DNA from 3 places in the Lactobacillus johnsonii genome. Region 1 is predicted to be linked to each of the others. Evidence: predicted binding sites of a transcription regulator. Region 1 holds the regulator's gene; each other region holds the start of a gene.

Region 1 (7,801 bases):
TATCAACAGGCTGGCGAAGAATTCAACTTGAACTCACCTAAGCAGTTGGGGCATATCCTATTTGAAAAATTAGGTTTACCACCAATTAAGAAGACTAAGACTGGTTACTCAACATCTGTTGAAGTATTAGAGCAATTAAAAATGAAAAGTCCAATTGTTTCAGAAATTTTGGACTATCGTCAAATTGCTAAAATTCAAAACACTTATGTTAAGGGCTTGCTTGACTGCATTCAGCCAGATGGAAGAATTCACACTCGCTATTTGCAGACTTTGACTACAACAGGTCGTCTTTCTTCAGTTGATCCTAATTTACAAAATATTCCAACTAAAACTGAGGAAGGAAAGCAGATTAGAAAAGCTTTTGTTCCTTCAACAAAAGATGGGTATATTTTCTCTTGTGATTATTCTCAGGTTGAACTAAGAGTGCTAGCTCATGTTTCTGGGGATGAACATATGCAAGAAGCATTTAAGTCAGGCTATGATATTCACGCCCACACCGCAATGAAAATATTCCACTTGGACTCACCTGATGAAGTAACGCCATTAATGCGTAGACATGCTAAAGCTGTTAATTTTGGTATCGTTTATGGTATTTCAGACTATGGCTTGTCTAAAAACTTAGGCATTAGCCGTAAGCAGGCTAAAACTTTTATTGAAAATTACTTTGAACAATATCCTCAAATTAAAAATTATATGGATGAAGCAATTAAAAAAGCTCGTGAGAATGGCTATGCAGAAACAATTATGCATAGAAGACGGTATTTACCAGATATTCATTCAAAGAACTTCAATGTCAGAAGTTTTGCGGAAAGAACTGCAATTAATTCTCCAATTCAAGGATCAGCAGCTGATATTATTAAGATTGCCATGATTAATATGCAGAAAAAACTTGATGAACTACATTTAAAGACTAAAATGGTCTTACAAGTACACGATGAATTGATTTTTGATGTGCCAAAAGATGAATTAGATACAATTAAGAAAATTGTTCCAGAGGTTATGCAGTCAGCTGTCAAATTAGATGTTCCACTAATTGCAGATTCAAATTGGGGACATAATTGGTACGATGCAAAATAAACAGTAAGTAGGTGAGACAATGCCAGAAATGCCAGAAGTAGAGACAGTTAGAAGAACGCTAACTCCTTTAGTTAAAGGAAAGACAATTGCTAAAATTATTATTTGGTATCCAAAGATTATAGTTAATAATCCTGACGAATTCGTTGAAAAATTAACGAATAAAAAAATTTTGAAAATTGATCGTTATGGCAAGTATTTACTATTTAGATTTAGCGATGACCTGACTATGGTTTCCCATTTACGAATGGAAGGAAAATATCATTTAGTGACTCCTGATCATCCTAAAGGAAAGCACGAGCATGTGGAATTTGTTTTTACTGATGGAACTGCTCTGCGCTATGCTGATGTACGTAAATTCGGAAGAATGCATCTAGTAGAAACTGGAACAGAGAAGCAGACAACTGGAATTCGGCACCTTGGCCCTGAACCAAATACGGAAGAGTTTAGTGTAGAATACTTTATTAATGCTCTAAGTCGAAAGAAGAAAAATATTAAGAATACTCTTTTAGATCAAACCGTAGTTTGCGGTTTAGGAAATATTTATGTTGATGAAGTGTTGTGGCAGAGTAAAATTCATCCCTTAAGTAGTGCGAAGTCAATTCCTGCTGACAAAATAGTAGATTTATATCACAATATAAATCATACGATTACTGTTGCAACTAAAGAGCGTGGTACTACGGTACATACTTATTTGGACGCTAATGGTGATATAGGTGGTTACCAAAATATGCTCCAGGTTTACGGTCATGCGGGTGAAGAGTGTAATAATTGCGGCACTATTCTAGAGAAAATTAAAGTAAATGGACGCGGCACTACTTTCTGTACGCATTGTCAGGTGTTATACAAATGACATATTTTTTAGGTTTAACTGGTGGAATTGCTAGTGGCAAAAGTACAGCTGATGAATTTTTTAAAAAGAAAAAAATTCCAATTATTGATTCAGACTTGATTGCTCATAAAATAATGGAGATTGGGCAAAATGGCTACAAAGCAGTAGTAGATTATTTTGGTACCGATATTCTTAATGATGATCAAACGATCAATCGTCGTAAGTTAGGTGGAATAGTTTTTAACGATAAAGCTAAGTTGAAAAAACTTAATGAGTTAACACATCCACTTGTCCACCAAGAAATTAAACAACAAATGGCACGATATCGTGCAAATCAAGAAAAATTAGTTGTAATCGATGTGCCTTTGCTGTTTGAATCTGGCTTTGAAAGTTTATGTAATGGTGTTTTGGTTATTTCTATTACACCAGAATTGCAGATTGAACGTTTAATGAAACGAAATGCCTTCACTAAAAAAGAAGCTATAGCTAGAATAAATAATCAAATGCCGTTAAGTGAAAAAGAAAAAAGGGCTACCTATGTAGTAGCTAATACTGGTACAATAGATGACTTAGAGAAAAAATTATCTGATTTATTACAAGAGATAGGCAGGTAAAAAAATGGAATGTCCAAACTGTCATAAAAATGCTTCAAGAGTAATTGATTCTCGTCCAAGTGATGAAAATAGAGCAATTAGAAGACGTAGAGAATGTGAAAATTGTGGTTTTCGTTTTACAACTTTTGAAAGAGTAGAACGTTCACCTTTATTAGTAGTTAAAAATGACGGAACCCGTGAAGCATTTAATCGCGATAAAATTTTACATGGGGTAATGATGGCCGCACAAAAGAGACCAATTTCAAGTGAACAACTTGATGCTTTAGTTGACCATGTAGAAAATGAAATTCGTAAGCAAGGTCTTAATGAAATTTCATCTAAAGATATTGGTAATCTAGTGATGAAAGAGCTAGCAAATTTAGATGATGTTGCTTATATTCGCTTTGCAAGTATTTACCGTCAATTTAAAGATGTTTCAGGATTTATGGAAGCCATGGAAGATATGATGGCTAAGCATGATAAGGAGTAGGTAGCCGGTGTTTGAAAGTGCTGATCCTAAACAGCCTTTTTATGTGGCTAATCAAGTAGCTGTTAGTGAAGAAAATATAAGGGTCTTAACTACTCTATTTGAACCCCTTGTAGGCATACAAGGAGTAGGATTGTATATAACTTTGACTAAGGAGTTTGATGAAGTTCCGTTTGCCAAAGATTATAAAACTTTGTATCAACTTCAAGACCAGACAAATCTAAAACTAGAGGATTTATTTTCCACTCTACATCATTTAGAAGCAACAGGGTTGATTAAGACTTTTATAGGATCAAATCCTGTTTTAGGAGAAACGTTAATTTTTGAAGTAGAAAATGTTCCCTCGGCTGGTGAATTTTTTCATACCTTTCTGTTGTCTAGTTTATTACTTGAACGAGTAGGAAGTGTAACTTTTAATCGCTTGGTAAAAAAATTCACGCCGCGCACTTTTATTGGCCTAAAGGATGCCAAAGAGGTTACTAGTGGATTTTTTGACGTATTTCATCTAAGTGCTGAGAGTGCAATTGACGCTCCTATCGAAGTTAAAGAAGCAGCACGTGAAGTTCCTAAAGATAATAAAGGTGAAATAAAGCTAGGAAATGAGCCTGTGAAGATTGATTGGAGTTTTTTGGTCGATCTATTTGCAAGTTATCATATTGATAAAGAAGAAGTTTTAAAGCATCAGGTAGAAATTAAGCAAATTATTGATTTTTATCACTTAACAGAACAAGAATTTGTGGAAACCTCTTTAATTACTATGTCGGCAGGCACAGATAAATTAAATATGTATGCAATTCAAAATGCTGTTAACGAAAACTTTGGCCTTAATCGAAATAAGGAAATGGTTAGAAAACAGTTGCAGCAAAAGCCTAAGGATGCCGATAAAGCAATTAAGAACTTGTCAACAGCAGATGCAGAGTTGATTCGAGCAGTGGATAGTAAACCTCCTACTGATTACCTATATGAATTAAAAGAAAAAAAGGGCGGATATGTAACTGCTAATGAAAAGAAAGTTATTTATCGTTTGCAGGATCAGATGGGTTTAACACCGCCTTTAATTAATCTAATAGTTCATACTTGTTTTGAATATGATGCGGTCTTGACTAATAATTTAGCAGATCGAATTGCTAATGATTGGCTTCAAAAGGGAATTACTACGCCAACTGAAGCAATCGCATATCTTAAGGAACGTAAGAATAAGCGTAACCAAAAGCAATATTATAGGACGCCTAAAAAGACTGTCCATAAGCTTACTGACTGGTCAAAATATGAAAAGCAGAATCAAACAAAAAAAAGGCGGTTATCTACAGAAGAAAGAAATAAAATTTTTCGCGAATTTGGTAAAAATGAATAGGAAGTGTTGTACTGGTGGAAGATATTTCTGAAGTAATTACACGAATTATAAAGAAACGCAAATTAGGTGAAGATAGCAAAAAAATTGCTAAAACAGCAATAAAGCATCCAAAAGTTCAAGCCTTTCTTGCACAGAATAAAGAAAGATTGAATAAAGAAATTGTCCAGGCATCCCTTCCTACAATTTTCACCTATGTTGAACAAATTGAGTCACCAAATCCGGTGATGGAGGGATATACACCTAAACTTTTTCTTAATGGAAAAGTAATTGATATTACCTATGTCCCTACTGAAGCAAAACTGAATTCAGAAGCTAAAAAACGTGCAGAAAATAGAATTGAACTGATTGATTTACCTGCTAAACTTCGTCATGTTGAATTAGAAAACGTTGATGCGACTCCTGAACGTGATGATGTGTTAGATGAAGTAGGAATATTTCTTGCTAGTTTTAAGAAAAATAAACATACTAAGGGGTTATATCTAACAGGTGATTTTGGTGTAGGGAAAACATATATTTTAGCTGGACTTACAAATTCAATAGCACGACAAGGAAGTAGAGTAGTTTTTCTACATGTCCCTTCTTTTATTGCTAGTTTAGGAAGTCATTTCCAAGATAATAGTTTAAACGATGAGATTGATCGCATTGCTTCAGCTCCGGTTTTGATTTTTGATGATATTGGAGCAGAGACGTTAAGTGAATGGTCACGAGACGATGTATTAGGTGTAATTTTACAAAAGCGAATGGATAATGTTTTACCAACTTTTTTCAGTTCGAATATGACAATGGATGGTTTAAATGAACATTTTGCCAAAACTAGAAATAGCGTTGATGAAGTTAAGGCAAGACGTTTGATGGAACGAGTTCGTTTTTTGAGTAAAGAAGTTTTTGTTGGTGGCAAAAATCGTCGAAATTAATTTTAAAATTTTACTTGCATCTATTTGATGAGCTAGTATAATGAAAGTCAATGAAAGACATGATTTTCTTCACTTCAGAGACAGGAGCCTAGTTCTGGAAGCTCCTGATTAGAAGAAAACCCCAATTTCATTCCTGAAATTTTTATATTTGGCTAGGTACCATTAACGACCTTTAGAGGAATTAATTTTATAATTAATTCGAATTTCGGGTGGAACCACGTATTTTAACGTCCCAGCACTGTTTTTAGTGCTGGGATTTTTTATTTGGAGGTAAAAATTTATGAGTTTTTCTGTAACTTTGCCAGACGGCTCTAAGAAAGATTTTGATAAGGCAGTTTCTGTTAAGGAATTAGCATCTTCAATTGCTACTTCTCTAGGAAAAGCTGCTGTTGGTGCAAAGATTAATGGGGTAATGAAGCCTTTAGATTACATCGTTGATGAAGATGTAGAAGCAGCTATTATTACCGATAAAGATGAAGAAGGCTTAGACATTTTACGTGCTACTGCAGCATTCTTACTTGAAGCTGTTGCAAAGCGCAAATACCCAGAATTACGTTTGGGAATGCACGAAGCTGACGAAGGTGGTTTCTTCGTAGATACTGATAAAGAAGATCAAATTAAGGTTACTGAATTACCAGAACTTGAAAAAGCAATGCAAAGAGCCATTAAGAATGGTGAAAAGATTGAATATACTTCAATGAAGAAGAGTGAATTGGAAGAAATCTTTAAGGATGACCAATTCAAATTGGATCTTTTGAAAGATGAAGAAGACGAAGTTGCAGTTTACAAGTTAGGTGACTTTGTTGACTTTGGCTTTGATGCTTTATTACCAAATACTGGTAAAATCAAGAACTTTAAGCTTTTGTCAGTTGCCGGTGCATACTGGTTAGGTAAATCTTCCAACCCAATGCTTCAAAGAATTTTTGGTACTGCATTCTTCAAGAAGGCTGCTTTAGATGAAGACTTGAAGCGTCGTGCTGAAATTAAAGAAAGAGACCACAGAACTATCGGTAGAGACCTAGACTTATTCTTTGTTGATCCTAAAGTTGGTGCGGGTCTTCCTTACTGGATGCCAAAGGGTGCTACTATTCGTCGTGTTGTTGAAAGATACATCGTTGATAAAGAAGTAGCTGATGGCTATGAACACGTTTATACTCCAGTATTAATGAACGTAGATGCTTACAGGACTTCTGGTCACTGGGCACACTATCGTGATGATATGTTCCCACCAATGGATATGGGTGATGGCGAAATGCTTGAACTTCGTCCAATGAACTGCCCATCACATATTCAAATCTATAAGCACCACATTCGCTCATACCGTGAATTACCAATTCGTATTGCTGAATTAGGTATGATGCACAGATACGAAAAATCAGGTGCTTTGTCAGGTTTGCAACGTGTACGTGAAATGACTTTGAACGACGGACACACTTTTGTAGCACTTGATCAAATTAGAGAAGAATTTGCTAAAGTTTTGAAGTTGATCATGGATGTTTATAAGGACTTTGACATTACTGATTACTACTTCAGACTTTCTTACCGTGATCCAAAGAACACTGATAAGTACTACGCAAACGATGAAATGTGGGAAACATCTCAATCAATGCTTAAAGCAGCTATGGATGACCTTGGCCTTGACTACGTTGAAGCTGAAGGTGAAGCTGCATTCTACGGTCCTAAGCTTGATATTCAAACTAAGACCGCTTTAGGTAATGATGAAACTATGTCAACTATTCAACTTGACTTCATGCTTCCAGAAAGATTTGGCTTAACTTATGTTGGTCAAGATGGTGAAGAACACCGTCCAGTTATGATTCACCGTGGTATTGTTGGTACTATGGAAAGATTCATCGCTTACTTAACTGAAATTTACAAGGGTGCATTCCCAACTTGGCTTGCTCCAGTTCAGGCTGAAATTATTCCAGTTAATGAAGAAGCTCACGGTGAATATGCTGATAAAGTTCGTGCCGAATTAGCTAAGCGCGGATTTAGAGCAGAAGTAGACCACAGAAATGAAAAACTTGGCTACAAGATTCGTGAATCACAAACTCAAAAGGTTCCTTACACTTTAGTTCTTGGTGATGAAGAAATGAACGCAAACGGTGTTAATGTTCGTCGCTACGGTACTGAAGAACAAATTTCTAAGAGTTTAGATGACTTTATTGCTGAAATTGATGCAGATGTTAAGTCATACTCAAGAGAAAAATAATTTTGATAATTGATAGATAATAAAAATCCGCTAGGGAAAAGAGAAGATCCTAGCGGATTTTTTGTATAGAAAAATGACCATTCACCGTTAGATTAAGACCATTTACCGAAAATCTCTGGTTTTCAAGCGGTAAATAACTATACTTAATAACCAAGTAAGGAGGGAAATTAATGAAAGTTGAGTTTAAGATTGATCCTAATCTACCAGAAGAAAAAGTTGAATTTTGGTTGAAAAGGATGACTAGCAAAATAAAGCGAATCACGAATGAATTAACATCAAAGCAAGATTTTCTTTGGGGCTACAAAAATAGAGATGCTTATATGATCGAGTTTTCA
Region 2 (7,801 bases), 180 kb from region 1:
TAATATTGGTCTCAATTGCTGGAACTACTAGAGGATCAATTAGACTATAGGCGGAATCAGAAGCAATTGGTGAATTAACTGCGTTAAAGGTAGAATCAGGCATCCAACTATTCCAGTCTATGTAATTAGTAACAAGATCTTCGATACCATTACGAGTATAAGTAACTGTATGAGTATATGGTAAAGCAGCTAGTTCGCCCTTTTTTGTTCCATTAGCACAAACATAATTAATAGTTTCAGTTACTGAACTAGTTTGAGATTGAGGTTTTGTTTCATGATAAAGATAAACGTAATACTTTGGTGAAGTATTTTTAACGTTGATTTCTTCACTGTTGTAGCTATTGTTCAAACTATCAAGCTTAAAGTTTTGAGTAGCAATGTTATAGTTAGTTAAATTTTCACTATGGCTACCATTTTTTCCTTCAGTTGCTTCTTGATCTAAAACATAATGTCTTTCTTCAAGATCTTTAATAATGTCCATTGTAGGATTAGGAACTGAACTATTAGTTGCAGTAATTATATTTTTAGCGCTGTTTGGAATTTCTTGATTAGTGTTTTCATCAATAAAACGAATTTTAATAATTCTGTCTACTGTCGGATCTAGTTTAAAGTTAGTATAGGTTTGCGTAAAAGTATTAGCAGTACTACCAGAACCAGATGGGTTCCAGTCGTTTTCATTTGTAGTCGGAGTACTAATAGATGGACCGGAGCTAGGAGTGTTAATCCAATCAGGAATCTTATTTATATCAAGTTGAGTATCTAGCTGAATAAAGTAAGGCCCATTTTTAGAATAATCTTCACCATTAACAGTAAAGTTACCCTTTTGGTCAATAACTATTTCTCTGCCATCATTAGAAATAGAATTTCTTAAAAAGTTTTCAAAGTTAGTATCTTCTGAAAGCGTAGAGATTTTTGAATAATAATCATTAATACTGATTCTTTGTCCATCAGAAGCAACTACTTTTATATTGAAAGGAATTTTGAATACCTTAATAGTCGATGGAAGAATTCTTTGACCGCTACTAAATTTAATATGAGCAAGAACATTAAGCAGTGGTTTTAAACTTGGATTGGTAGATGACCCGTAGTTCCAATCAATGGCATATTGCATTAGACGAGCATCTTTTTGTTGGGCAACCGGAATGTCAGCTTTTGCACTAGGTTCTGGACCAGTATAGTTAGCACCATATTCTGTATAAACTCCGTTTGCGCCTGGATTGCCATCTTCTCCGGGTATCCAGATAACTTTGGGACCGATTATAAAACCATGGAGAATCTCCTCATTGATAACTTTATCTTGATAAGGATTAATTTTAATTGGAAGATTTTGGATAAATGATTGTTTATTAGGCAAAGTAACTGTAACGGGAAGAGTTAAATCGGGATAAGTACCATATTTTTCATAGTATTGGGTAGTAGCAGTAGTATCGGCATTAAATGGAAAAGTTGCATCAAAACCGGATAAGATACCGTCATCATTTCCTGTGTAAGTAAAAGTGAATTCTTTATTAGTAGCTGTATCAGTTCTATTCATATCAAATTCACTAGTTTTAGTTGGAGTTACATTAAAGCTCAACAGATTATTTTTATCGTTAATTGAAACGTTAACTTGTTCACCATGATTAATAATGAGTGGCGTAGTCGAATTATTATTGATATGCACATTAATGGCACCTTGAGTTACGCCAGCGATAAGAGAATCATTAGTTTTAGCTCCAGTAACGCTTACTGTGGATTCATTCTGATTTGTTTCTTCATTAAGATTGTTAGTTTGATTAGTTGGGACAGTCACTTCATTTTTAGAAGTGAGAGATGATTGTGTTGAAGAATTATTATCTTTTGTACTTGGATCGCTACTATGTGAATTGTTTTCAGAACTAGTTTCTTGTTTCTGAGTCGTTTCGACTGAATTATTTGAAGTTAGTTCCTTGCTAATATTCTGGTTACTAGCAGTATTATTTTGATCTGCTGCTTGAACAGTATTAGAACTTGCTAAAAAGAAAGTTGTACCTAAAGCAACAGTAACTAATCCAACTGAAATTTTTCTAAAACTAAACTTTTCCTTCCCATTAAGTTTAGTAATAAAAAATAAATCATTTTTATGTTTCATTTTAATTCTTTCCTCGATTATGAATGATTTTTTTAATAAAATAACATTTTAGCTTTCTAAAAGAATATTATACTCCAGATTTAAATAATAGATTATTAGATAGGGAAAGTAGGCTATTGCTAATAGTGAAAAGATCTAGCTAAAAGTAAAAAAACGACTTTAAAAAGTAGCTATAAACACAAAAAAATACGTGATTTATTCAAGTATAAAAATAAAAAATATATAAAAATGCAAATAAAAACAGTTAGGATAATAAAGTAAGCGCTATCTAAAATTTGAATAACCCTTACCCGCATATTTAACGAAAATTGTAAACTCTTGTTTTCAATTTATTAACTACTATACTAGATACAGATGCTTTTTTGAGAAAAATGCGGATAAGGCACAATATATTGTGTGACCTAATATAAAGAAAGAGGAGTTAATAAATGGACAATTCCACATCATTACAAGAAGATCATAAAGAAAGAAAGGATAACTATTTCGTTTGGCTATTTAAGCAATTGCACGGATGGCCAGTTCAAAATTATATGCTTTGGTTCTTTGCTTTCGGTTTCCAATTAGCTATTTTGATTCAAAATAAAATCACTGCTTTAACCGTTATTACTTTTATTGGTACATTGCTTGGAACTTTATGTGTTTTAGCCATTAATGCAACTAAAGCAATTAATGGATGGTTAGGCTTGATTTCCGCAGCTTGTTTTATTTATGCAGGACTAGCTGCTAAGAATTATCTTTCAATTTTTGAACAAATTGCTTATATTTTAACTTTAGATTTACCAGTTATTATTTCAGTTAGATCTTGGAATGACGATACTAAGAATCACTTACGTAAGTTTGGTGCTAAAGAATGGATTGTTGCCATTGTTGGTACATTAGTTGTTTATGCAGTATCTGGCTATTTAATTGGTAAGTTTACTAACGATCCACGTCCTTGGATCGATGCTATTAGCTTTGCAATTTCATTAACTGCTGGCATTATGTGTTTTTTACGCTACAATAACCAATATTTCTGGTGGACTGCTAGTGGAATTTTCCAATTAATTCTTTGGGGTGTGACTTATGCACAGGGAGATGCAACTTTAGCAATGGCTGTTAACTCCTTAATTTACGTTGTTAATGACGTTTTAGCCTTTACTGTTTCACCATGGTTTAACATGGGAAGAAAGCGTGAAGGGTTAAAAGCTATTAAAGACTAAATGTAATTAAATACGTTAAAATTAGCATGTCGAGTTCGACATGCTTTTTTTATTTGTGAGGTATCAAAAATGAATGAAAATTGGACTAAAAATTATAAAAAAGCTGCACAAGGTAATGACTATGTAAAGTTAAATGCGGGACTAATGAAAGTAAAAGACCTCGATAATTATCTTTCTTCGTTTCCCAGCAATTTGCTCAGTTTTAATAAGACTGGAGAATTTACATATTATAAACAATTACCAGGGATGAATTATACTCCTCCAGAACTTGGAGAAAATATTGCGGCTCTTGGCCAAACAGAGAGTGAAAAGAAGCAATTAACAGAAATATTCCATAAGTTAAGCACAGGTGAAGCGAAAGAATTGCATTTTGTAGATCAAACTAATACCCAAAAAAGATTTATGGTAGACACATATCGGGCTATTTTTGATAAAGACCATCATTTTGCTGGAATTAATGAAACTGTTCAAGATATTTATCCACTTGTGGAATACTACTTAAAAGAAACCGGACAAAAATTGGTTGATGATCCTAAGAATACAAACGGAGAAGTGTATCGGAAAAATCAGAAAATTGATGCAGAAAGTGGAGCTTCGGAACTATAGTGAATTGACAGAAAACTATTTTTTCTTAAAATATAATTAAAAATAGTTTGGGGATGGTAAAAATGCCTGAAATTGATCAAAAATATATTCAAAATAAATTTATAGAATACTGTAAAGTAAATACTCGTTCAGATGAACAAAGTACAGCGGTGCCGACGACTGCCGGTCAAGTTGACTTGTTGAAAATTATTGAGAAAGAATTAGAAAAATTAGGCTTAGAAAATATTTCATTTTCAGAAGAAGATTCCTATTTAGTAGGAAAACTAAAAAAGACAACTAAGAAAGAAGTGACTCCAATTGGTTTTGTAGCACATGTAGATACGGCTGATTTTAATGCAGAAAATGTAAAACCGCTAGTGCATCAGAACTATGATGGAAAGGATATTTTCTTAAAAGAGGGACGTGTCTTATCCACAAGTGAATTTCCTAGTTTAAAAAAACATTTAGGTGAAACATTGATTACCGCTGATGGAACGACTTTACTTGGTGCAGATGATAAGGCGGGAATTGCTGGATTACTAGGAATGCTCAAATTTTTAAAAGAAAATCCTGATCTTGAACATGGAGATATTTGGGTTGCTTTTGGCCCAGATGAGGAAATTGGTAAGGGTGCTGCTCGTTTTAACGTGGAACGTTTTCCTGTTGAATTTGCTTATACATTAGATAATGGTGATCCAGGAGATATTGCATTTGAGACCTTCAATGCAGCAGCGGCTACGATTGATTTTCATGGGACAGTAGTTCATCCTGGCGAGGCATACGGTCTTATGGTCAATGCAGCCTTGATAGCTAGTGAATTTATTCAAGCTTTACCAGCAAGTGAGGTCCCTGAAAATAGTAAAGATTTTGATGGCTATTTTATGGTTTTATCCAATAACGGCAATGTCGATCATGCACAAATTCAACTAATTATTCGAGATTTTGATACTGATGGTTTTGAGCAAAAGAAAAAGTTAATCACAAGTACAGTGGATAAGTTGAATAAAAAGTATGGAACAAATCGAGTAACTTTTGAAATGCATGATCAATATCATAGTCCAGGAGATTTGATTAAAGAGCATCCCTATGTAGTAAATCTAGTTTTACATGCCTATAAGTCTCTTGGATTAGAGCCAAAAGTTATCCCATTTCGAGGAGGAACAGATGGCGTTTTTATTTCAGAAAAGGGGATACCTACACCTAACTTATTTAATGGTGGGGCAAATTTTCATGGACCATATGAATATGTAACAACTGAAAGTATGGCTCTTTTAGCTAAAACATTAATTGAAATTACGAAGCAGCATGTTTTATTAAATGATAAACGTGATGAAAGTCCATTAAAGAGAAAGTATTAGATTTAAATGAATTTCTATACGATAAATTATATTCAGAACCATCAAAATACAGATCGAACAGCTTTATATATTCTAATGATTGTTGCTGCCAGTGCGATGATTATTTTTGCAATTCTATATTTGCGTGATCGTTTTAATACCAGATATAGGGATTTAGGAATCATTGCCCTCTTGTTTTTATTATTATTTACTGGCACACAATATGAAAAATATGTGCAAAATAATGAACAGAAGTCTAAAGCTGCCCAAATTGTTCCCTTTATTAAATCAGTTGCTGATGATGAAAATGTTAAAGAAAGCGATGTGATGGTCAGTTCACTGAGTTTGCAGGATGGGATGATTGTGCGAATTGATTCGAAAAATGAAGACTATCAATTGAATTTAAACGAAAACAATAATAGCTATACATTAAATCGATCGCACGTGATTGATCATCATGTATATGTGCAAAAGTAGGTAAAAGATGGATTATACACAATTATTTATTAAGTTTTCTCTAGGGATATTAACCTTGATTATTCAAATTAATGTTTTTGGAAAAAGTAATTTAGCTCCAACAACAGCTTTGGATCAATTACAAAATTATGTACTGGGCGGAATTATAGGTGGTTTAATATATAATCAAAGTATTACCGTTCTTCAATTTTTATTGGTATTAATCGTTTGGACTTTAGTAGTTTTTATTTTGAAGTTTGGTCGTGAGCGTAGCAATTGGATTCGTAATTTGATTGATGGAAAACCGGTTCAAGTAATAAAAAATGGTCATGTGTTGGTCGGAAATTGTATGAAAGCTGGTATTTCTGCCAATGAATTAATGTTTAGACTTAGAAGTCGCGGAATTTATTCAGTTGAAAAAGTGAAAAATTGTATTTTTGAACAAAATGGCCAATTAACGATAATTGAAAATGATGAAGATAATATTCGCTTTCCGATTATTAGTGATGGACAGGTAAATGAAGACGTTTTGGATTTAATCCATAAATCTAATGCTTGGCTTGAACAGGAAGTAACTAAAGCTGGTTATAATAGTCCTGATGATGTCTTTTTAGGAGAATATATTGATGGACAATTACGTCTGGTAGGATATTCTGAAAAATAAAAAGGAAGAAATGATCATGAAAGATTTTAAAGAAATAAAAAAATGGTTAGCAGATGCCGATGCGGTTATTGTGACTGCAGGTAATGGGTTTGCACAAATGGAAGGCCTTGATATGTTTGACAATTTGGCCTTTCCGATTGAATATAAAAATATAAGTGAAAAATATCATGTAAAAACAATTGCGGATGCACTAGATAAAGATTTTGATTCTTGGGATGAAAAATGGCAATTCTGGAGTCAACTAATTAATGAGTATTCAGTTGAATATAAGCCAAGTAAAGCAATGAAGCAATTAAAAGAATTGTTAAATGGAAAGAATTATTTTATTGCTACTAGTACTTTTGGCCATTTTTTTGAAAAAGCTGGCTTTGATCAAGAAAAAATCTTTAATGTTTTTGGTGACTGGACAATGATGCAGTGTTCTAGTGGTTTAAATCACGGTACACGTTCTGATTTGTCAACAGTGAAGAGATACGTTAATGGCCAGGGTGAGGTTCCAAGATGCGAGGATTGTAATTCACCAATGGAACTTCATATGCCGCTAAATGCTCACTTCTTTCCAGATGAAGATGTAAATACGAGATTTCGTTGGTTTTTAACAAGAAATCAGACTAAGAAGGTCGTAGTGCTTGAACTAGGAGTTGATCCAACTAGTCCTCAGCTTCTTGATCCAATGGTAAAACTGGTTGAGCAGTTCAAAGATTGGCATTATGTAGCAGCAGACTTAAGTCAAGATGAATTGCCGGATGATATCCAAAAAAGAAGTGTCGGCCTAGAAATGGCTCTTCCTGAAGCAATTGAAAAGATTTCAAAATAATGAAAGGTAAAAAATGAGTATTTCAGTTATTCAAGGTGTTTTACGAATTCCAGCAGCTCAAGAAAAAATACGTCAAAAAGGCATTGAAAAACCTGGTTTTCCTGATAACTATACCTTAATTGATGTGGAAACTACGGGGCTTAGTCCATACCGTGATCGGATTACAGAGATGGGTGGTTTAAAGGTTCGCCATGGAGAAGTAGTTGCAACTTTTTCAGAATTGGTGAAGTTTCCTGATAGCAATAAGGTGCCTGCTTTTATTACCAAATTAAATGGAATTGATGAAGCGACGATTGAAGAAAAGGGTCTACCGGTTCAAGAAGCAATAAAGAAATATCGTGAATTTATCGGTAGTGATCCGATTGTTGGATATAATGTGAATTTTGATTTGAATTTTGTCTATGACCTAGCTGAAAAGTATCACTTAACTGTCTTAAATAATGATTATGTTGATGTTTATCGTTTGGCTCGTAGTTTTTACCCACAAGAACAACACAATCGTCTTTTAGATTGCATGCACCGATTAGATATCGCAGAAACGCAAGAGCATCGCGGTTTAGATGACTGTCTAGATACAAAAAAGGTTTTTGACGAATTTCATCGATTATTTAGACAGGAACATATGCTTAGAGC
Region 3 (7,801 bases), 410 kb from region 1:
CCTTGGCAATCATTAAGAAAATCGTTACTACTAAACCAAAGATTGTAATCCAAACAAGTGGATTATTTAAGGAACCAACAGTAACTAAAGTTGAATCACTTTTACTAATTAAATTACCACCTTGAAGACCAATGAAGGCAATAAATAAACCAATACCAGCAGAAATAGCATATTTGATATCACTAGGAATAGCATCAATAATCATCTCACGTACTTTAAATACGGTCAGTAAGATGAAAAGAATTGAAGCAACGAAAACGGCAGCTAAAGCAGTCTGCCATTTTACATGCATCCCTAAGCAGACCGTATAAGTAAAGAATGCATTCAGTCCTAAAGTTGGTGCAGAGGCAATAGGATAATTGGCAATTACTCCCATTACAATACAAGTGAAAGCAGCAGATAAGGCAGTAGCGGTAAATAGCGCTCCCTTGTTCATGCCACTTGCTCCTAAAACAGCTGGGTTAACAAAAAGAATATAAGACATACTTACAAAAGTAGTTAATCCAGCTAAAAACTCAGTTTTAAATGAAGTATGGTTTTCATTTAAATGGAAAAATTTACCAATTGAATTCATGTAGCCCTCCAAGAATGGTAATGTTCGGATTTTAAGGGAAAATATAATTTTAAATGATTAATTTATGTGTTTAATCATTTAAAAGCGAATCTTCAACTAAAATTATATCTAAATTATTAACTATTTCAAGAATAAAAACTATAATTATTCGATTAAATCAAAAAAATATAAAATAATAGGTACAAAAATAAGAAAATTGGTTTAAAAGCCGAACAATATTTCCAAGGAAATAGAATATTTTATAATTTAGAAGTTGACTTTAACCTTACGTCAATTGATATCTTAAAGCTGGGAGGTGAAAGTAATGTCAGAGAGATATACCATCGGAGAAGCAGCAAAGAAATTACAAGTGAGTACACGGACTTTAAGGTTTTATGAGGAAAAAGATCTAGTGAGGCCAGCTTATACTGAAGAAAATGGCTATCGTTTTTATGAAAAAGATCAGATAAGACAACTTGAATTAATTCTTTTTCTAAAAGAATTGGGATTTTCATTGAAGCAGATAAAAATGCTCATTCAAGATGAGCATGGGAATCAGTCAGTGGAGTTATTGCTTAAAGAACAATACCAGGAGAATCAGCGGAAAATTGAGGAGATAAGTAAGAAACAAGCACAAATAAAACATTTGCAAAAAATAAAGTTGTCGCGTGCTGTATTAACCAATCACTCTGGCATTACAGATATTACGAGAAAAGAAAATAGACTTTCAGCTTTAAGAGATAAGATGTTAGTTTTTGGAGGGCTTTTGTCAATAATTGAAATATTAGGGATCGGCATAGCATTTTATTTATATCATCTAAACCAGATAACTAGCTTTGTAATTGAAGTTCTTGCACTAGTAGTTATTATTTTTATGATGGCATTGGGATTGTCGCGATATTACTATGACCATGTTGAATATGTTTGTCCTAATTGCGGAGATGTATTTATTCCATCGTTCCTGGCATTTAATTTAGCCCCGCATACGCCTAAGTTTAGAAAATTGACTTGTCCAAAATGCGGTAAAAGATCTTATTGTTTGGAAATTAGTAGAGAGTAAAAACAATATTTAAAATTGACAGAAAATTTTTTGATTAACCAAAAAAGCCCGTGCATCAGCACGAGCTTTTCTCTTGAGTTTCAATCTATTTAAAATTCAATACCCATAAGAAGATGATAAATACTACAAACAGTACCCACATCATTGGGCTAACTTCTTTACCACGCTTTGCAGAAACCATACAAATTGGGTAAGTAATCATTCCTAATGCCAAACCGTCGGAAATTGAGTAAGTAAGAGGCATACCAAGTAAGATTAAAAATGCAGGTACGGCAATTTCTAACTTGTTCCAGTGAATATGTGCGGTATTTTGTGCCATTAAAACTCCGACGATAATTAACGCAGGAGCAGTTACTTGTGTAGTAAAGACACCAAGTAGTGGACTAAAAATCATTGAGATCAAGAAGAAAATGGCTACAAAGACAGCAGTTAAACCAGAACGACCACCAACAGCAATACCAGCACTTGATTCAACAAAGGCACCAACTGGTGAAGTACCGAAGATTGAACCAAACATCATAGCAGTTGAGTCAGCAGCTAATGCTTTACCGACACGTGGCATTTTATTATTTTTCATAAAGCCAGCTTGTTGAGCAAGACCGATTAAAGTACCGGCAGTATCAAAGAATGTAACAAGTAAGAAAGTTAAAACAACAACCCACATCTGCAAAGAGTTAATATCTTTAACGTGGAAGATTGCTTGACCAAAAGTTGGAGCTAAGCTTGGTGCTAAAGAGATAAACTTATGAGGAACGGCAATTTGACCGGTACAAATTCCAAAGATTGATGCGGCAATCATTCCAATAAAAATAGCACCTGGAACGCCTAAGATCATCAAGATTACCGTAACAATTAAACCAAAAATAGTAATCCAAACGAGTGGATTATGAAGTGATCCTAAACCAACTAAAGTTGATTTATTAGCAACGATTAAGCCACCGTTTTGTAATCCAAGAAAGGCGATAAATAAACCAATACCAGAAGAAATGGCAAATTTTAAGTCTGAAGGAATTGAATCAATAATCTTTTCTCTTAGCTTAAATAAGGTAATTAAAATAAAGATAATTGATGCAACAAAAACACTGGCCAAAGCAGTTTCCCAGGATACTTTCATGCCAATACATACTGTGTAAGCAAAGAACGCGTTAATACCTAAGGCAGGTGCTTCACCGATCGGGTAGTTGGCAACAATTCCCATGATTGCTGTACCAAGAGCAGCTGCTAAAGCAGTAGCGGTAAAGACAGCGCCGGTATTCATTCCACTAGCACCAAGAACGCTAGGGTTAACGAAAAGAATATATGACATACTAATAAAAGTAGTTAACCCAGCAATAAATTCAGTTCTAACATTAGTTCCTAACTTTTCTAAATGAAAGTAGTTTTTTATAAAATTCATTTTGTCCTCCAGACATAATGTTCGTTTTTAAGCTTTAAATAAGCAACTTTTATAGTGTAGCATTCCCATAAATAAATGTAAACGCGAATTTTAGCGATGAAAGGTTGTAAAAACTTTCTGAAAGTAAATCTTATAAGAGATAGTGAATTATTTCGTAAGGGCTATTAGTTACTCATTTAAAAAAATAGTCTTAAAATTAAAGTGTAAAGAAACATGCGTTATAAAATTTGGAGGAATGTACGATGACAACTTACTATAAGGGCTTTCCACAAAGTACAAGAGAAGAAAAGTTACATATGGTTAACTTAGATGAACTGGAAAATGAGGCAAAATATGTGATGCCAGAAGCTGCTTATTACTATGTAGCTAGTGGTGCTGAAAATGAATGGACTTGGCGAAATAACACTCAAGCATTTAATCATTTTCAAATAGTTCCTCGAGCTTTGACTGGAATGCAAAACCCTGAACTTAATACTGAGTTTTTAGGGATGAAGTTAAAGACCCCGGTTATGATTTGTCCAATTGCATGCCACGGTATTGCAAACGCTGAAGCAGAAATTGATACTGCAAAAGGTGCAAAAGCTGCTGGGGCCTTATTTGCGATGAGTACCTATGCAAATAAGAGTGTACAAGAAGTACAAAGTGCAGTAGGGGATTCTCCTAGATTTATGCAACTATATTTAAGCAAAAACTGGGACTTTAATAAGATGGTAATTGAAGAATCAGTTAAAGCAGGTTTTACGGGATTTTTCCTAACAGTAGATGCTTTAGTTAGTGGCTATCGTGAAGCTAACTTACGAACTAACTTTACTTATCCGGTACCGTTGGCTTTCTTTAATGAATGGAACGGTGGAAAGGGTGAAGGACAAAGCGTTGCACAAATGTATGCTTCATCGGCTCAAAATATTGGACCAGATGATATTCGTAAAATAAAGGAAATTGCTGATGTTCCTGTAATTGTTAAAGGAGTTGAATGTGCTGAAGATGCTATGCTTGCTATTGGGGCTGGAGCAGATGGGATCGTAGTTTCTAATCATGGCGGACGTGAAGTAGATGGCGCTCCTGCGACGATTGATGTTTTACCTGAAATTGCTAAGGCAGTAAGAAGCTCAAATCATCGTGTTCCAATTATTCTTGATGGCGGCGTTCGTCGCGGCTCTCATGTCTTTAAAGCATTAGCATTAGGTGCAGACTTAGTCGGTATTGGCCGCCCATTCTTATATGGCTTAGCACTTGGTGGTGCACAAGGTGTTCAATCAGTTATTGAGCAATTAAATAAGGAATTATTGATTGATATGCAATTAACCGGCTGTAAGACAATTGAAGATATTAAACATGCTAAGATTGATCATATTAATTACAGTGCTGACTGGGGCATTTCTTCAACGAGCAGAAGTGTGATGAAACCATATCCTGTTACTAAGGAAAATCAGTTAACAGGTGAAGCAGCTGATGCTGTAAGTGGTGCATCAAGACATTGATTGTTAGGATTAAAAAATAAAAACTGCGATCCATATTGGACCGCAGTTTTGCTTTATTTAACTAAATTAGGTTTCCAGTCGTCTTCAAGTTTACCCATTTCTTTGAGCTTAGCCACAATTTGATTTAGGACTTCTTGACGATCTTCTTCACTTGCCATGAAATCAAGTTTATCACCATCAATAGTCATTTTTGGTGAATAGTCATACTTCTCATACCAAGGTTTGTAATAACGAAGTAGACGCTTGTAGTAATCTTCTAGAGTCGGATCATAACTCAATTGTTCATAGTTACGACCACGTTTTTGAATTCTCTTGAGCATTGTATCATATGAGACATCGATATGAACCAGGAGATCAGGATTCTTCTTAGGCATCCGATCTAGTTCACTCATCATATTGTGCAAGAGCTCATAGTAAGTATCGACTTCTTCTGGAGTAGCACGCCCAATATCTGCATTCATTTGGAAGAAAAGAGCATCTTCGTAGATAGAACGGTCAAGTACATTATTATCATCAGTTAAGGCTGACTTAATACTCCGAAAACGAGTATTTAAGAAATAAACTTGCAGTAAAAAGGCATACTTTTTAGGGTTTTCATAGAATAATGGCAAAACAGGATTGTCATCTACACTTTCATAAAAGGGATTAGTACCCAAATATTTAGATAAGATACCTGTTAGACTGGATTTTCCGGCTCCAATGGGCCCGCTTAATACAATAACTGTCATCACGTTCCTTCTATTCGTTAACTAGTTTAAATTCCCTATATCAATAAGTTTTTGATCAATTGCGTTAATAACTTTCCTTCTTGCGTCTTCATTGGCAACAAAGTCGTATTTATCACCATCAATCATCATCTTAGGGGATGCATTATACTTTTCATACCAAGGCTCGTAATATGATAAAAGGCGAGCATAGTAATCTTTTAAACTTGGATCGGTTGATAATTGTTCAAACTTACGACCACGTTTTTGAATTCGGTGAAGCATAGTATCAAGAGAAACATGAATGTAAATTAAAAGATCTGGTTTCTTACTTGGATTACCAGGTGCTTGCTCCATCATATTCTCAAGTAAACTATCATAAATCTTGAATTCTGTAGGATCAGCAATACCACTATCAACATTCATTTTGAAAAATAGGGCATCTTCATAAATGGAACGATCAGACACGCTGTTATGATCGCGAATAGCTTGGTTAATTTGAGCCAAACGATGGTTTAAAAGATAAGTGTTTAAAAGAAAAGTATAGTGAGCCATATCTTTATAATAAAGTGGCAAAATTGGATTGTTATCTACACCCTCATAAAAGGCTTGAGTGCCTAAATGTTCGGCAAGAAGACTGGTTAAACTGGATTTTCCGGCTCCAATGGGCCCGCTCAATACAATAACTGTCATCACGTTCTTTCTACAATATATAGTTTGCTTTAATAGTGTAATTCAATATCTGGTAGGTAGGCAAGCTATTTTTGAAAAAAGAGTTAAGTGAAAAAGTCAAGAGTAGATCTGAAAAAATGTAGATTAAAGGTAAAAGAATTCTACCAAATAAAAAACGAACTAATCTAAAAAGATTAATTCGTTCAAGTAAACGGTCTGATTAATGAGGATTAATTTCTATATTTTGGATCAAGTTTTGCGGCAGCAACTTCATCACAAATAACTGTTACATCTGGGTGATCTTGTAAGATAGATGCTGGTACCTCTTCAGTAACAGGGCCTTCAACTAAGGCTTTAACTGCATCTTGTTTTGATTCGCCAAATGCAAGTAAAACAATCTTTTTACTTTGCATAATGGATTTAATTCCCATACAAATGGCTTGACGAGGAACTTCATCTTCGTTATCAAAGAAACGTGAATTGGCCTTAATGGTGCTCTCAGTTAATTGAACTTTATGAGTTAAACTGCCAAATGGAGTACCTGGTTCGTTAAAAGCGATATGGCCGTTTCTACCGATACCTAGGATTTGGATATCAATAGGATTAGCAGCAATAATGTCGTTATAACGATCAACTTCTTCATCAATATCCTTTGCCATTCCGTTTGGAATATAAGAATGCTTAAATGGCTTCTTATCAAATAAGTGCTTTTGCATGAAGTAATGATAACTTTGATCATTATCTGGATTTAAGCCATAGTATTCATCTAAGTTAATACTAGTCATATCAGAGAAGTTTAAGTCGCTGTCGCACATATCGTCATATAGTGGAATTGGAGAAGAGCCAGTAGCTAAACCTAAAACTTTATCGCCATCTTCCATTCCCTTTTTAATAATTTCAAATGCCTTAGTGCCGCCTTCAATATTATCTTTAGTTACGATGATTTTCATAATATATACCTCCTCATTCATTGGTCTAGTCCATTATAAAATATAAAATCGGTCTAGTCAAATTAAACCGCTAACATTTTTAATTTTATTTTTTTCTGCGGTAAAATTTAGGTGAGGTGAGAAGAGATGGAGAAGAGTTTTCAGGAAAGTAATCTATCAGGTTTAGGTATGGGAACTTGGGGAATCGGCGAAGACGCTTCAAAAAAAAAAGATGAACTTGCTGCCCTTCGCTATGGTTTGGATCATGGAATTAAAGTAATCGATACTGCGGAAATGTATGGTGAAGGAAAAAGTGAAAAGCTAATTGGCGAGGCAATTAGAGGATATGACCGGAGTAAAATCTTTTTAATTTCGAAATTTTATCCATATCATGCTTCTCCAGAATTAGAGCGGCAAAGCTTAGAAAAAAGTTTAAAAAGACTAGGAACTGATTATTTAGATTTATATTTACTCCACTGGCGCGGAGACAAGCGTTTATCTGAAACGGTTCGTGGACTTAAAGAATTACAAAAAGAAGGACTAATTCGTCATTGGGGTGTGTCAAATTTTGATGTGGCTGATTTAGAAGAATTATTTAGCGTTCCTGGCGGAAAAGACTGCTTTGCTAATGAAGATCTATATAATCTCTCTGAGCGAGGGGTAGAGTACGCCGTCTTACCTTGGCAAGAAAAGCACGGCGTTGGCTTTATTGGATATTCTCCATTTAATTCAGGTAAGGGTGATTCAATCAGAATTACTAATAATCTTAAGATTGTTGCTCGCGCTCACCATGTAACGCCGCATCAAGTGATGCTTGCTTGGACTTTGAGAAAGGGTAATATTTTATCTATTCCAAAAGCAGGCAATGTTAAACACATGAAAGAAAATATTGCTGCTAAGGATATTAAATTGACTCCCGATGAAATAAAATTAATTGATAATGACTTTCCGCAGCCGACTGAAAAAATGCCGCTTGCGATGATATAAACTGAAATGAAAGAAAATT

Evidence for each region. The regulator NrdR, encoded in region 1, represses ribonucleotide reductase genes. The targets are predictions, from matches to a motif close to ACACNATATATNGTGT.
Region 2: a site for NrdR is predicted at 2,493-2,508, ahead of pnuC (nicotinamide riboside transporter PnuC). Genes of this name have one in related genera too.
Region 3: a site for NrdR is predicted at 5,898-5,913, ahead of H0I41_RS09135 (deoxynucleoside kinase). Genes of this name have one in related genera too.

The regions. Positions count from the first base shown of each region.
Region 1 covers NZ_CP059055.1:1,481,841-1,489,641, reverse strand. The annotation lists gene polA (DNA polymerase I) at 1-1,077, shown strand, start outside; gene mutM (DNA-formamidopyrimidine glycosylase) at 1,097-1,927, shown strand; gene coaE (dephospho-CoA kinase) at 1,924-2,520, shown strand; gene nrdR (transcriptional regulator NrdR) at 2,525-2,989, shown strand; gene H0I41_RS07095 (DnaD domain protein) at 2,997-4,340, shown strand; gene dnaI (primosomal protein DnaI) at 4,355-5,254, shown strand; gene thrS (threonine--tRNA ligase) at 5,535-7,466, shown strand; gene H0I41_RS07080 (LytTR family DNA-binding domain-containing protein) at 7,637-7,801, shown strand, end outside.
Region 2 covers NZ_CP059055.1:1,665,327-1,673,127, reverse strand. The annotation lists gene H0I41_RS08115 (mucin-binding protein) at 1-2,110, opposite strand, end outside; gene pnuC (nicotinamide riboside transporter PnuC) at 2,539-3,309, shown strand; gene H0I41_RS08105 (PAS domain-containing protein) at 3,379-3,915, shown strand; gene pepT (peptidase T) at 3,978-5,252, shown strand; gene H0I41_RS08095 (DUF3290 domain-containing protein) at 5,259-5,708, shown strand; gene H0I41_RS08090 (DUF421 domain-containing protein) at 5,716-6,351, shown strand; gene H0I41_RS08085 (SIR2 family NAD-dependent protein deacylase) at 6,368-7,168, shown strand; gene H0I41_RS08080 (exonuclease domain-containing protein) at 7,182-7,801, shown strand, end outside.
Region 3 covers NZ_CP059055.1:1,894,111-1,901,911, reverse strand. The annotation lists gene H0I41_RS09160 (NCS2 family permease) at 1-574, opposite strand, end outside; gene H0I41_RS09155 (MerR family transcriptional regulator) at 879-1,613, shown strand; gene H0I41_RS09150 (NCS2 family permease) at 1,699-3,009, opposite strand; gene H0I41_RS09145 (alpha-hydroxy-acid oxidizing protein) at 3,252-4,490, shown strand; gene H0I41_RS09140 (deoxynucleoside kinase) at 4,544-5,218, opposite strand; gene H0I41_RS09135 (deoxynucleoside kinase) at 5,240-5,890, opposite strand; gene H0I41_RS09130 (glucosamine-6-phosphate deaminase) at 6,097-6,816, opposite strand; gene H0I41_RS09125 (aldo/keto reductase) at 6,943-7,782, shown strand.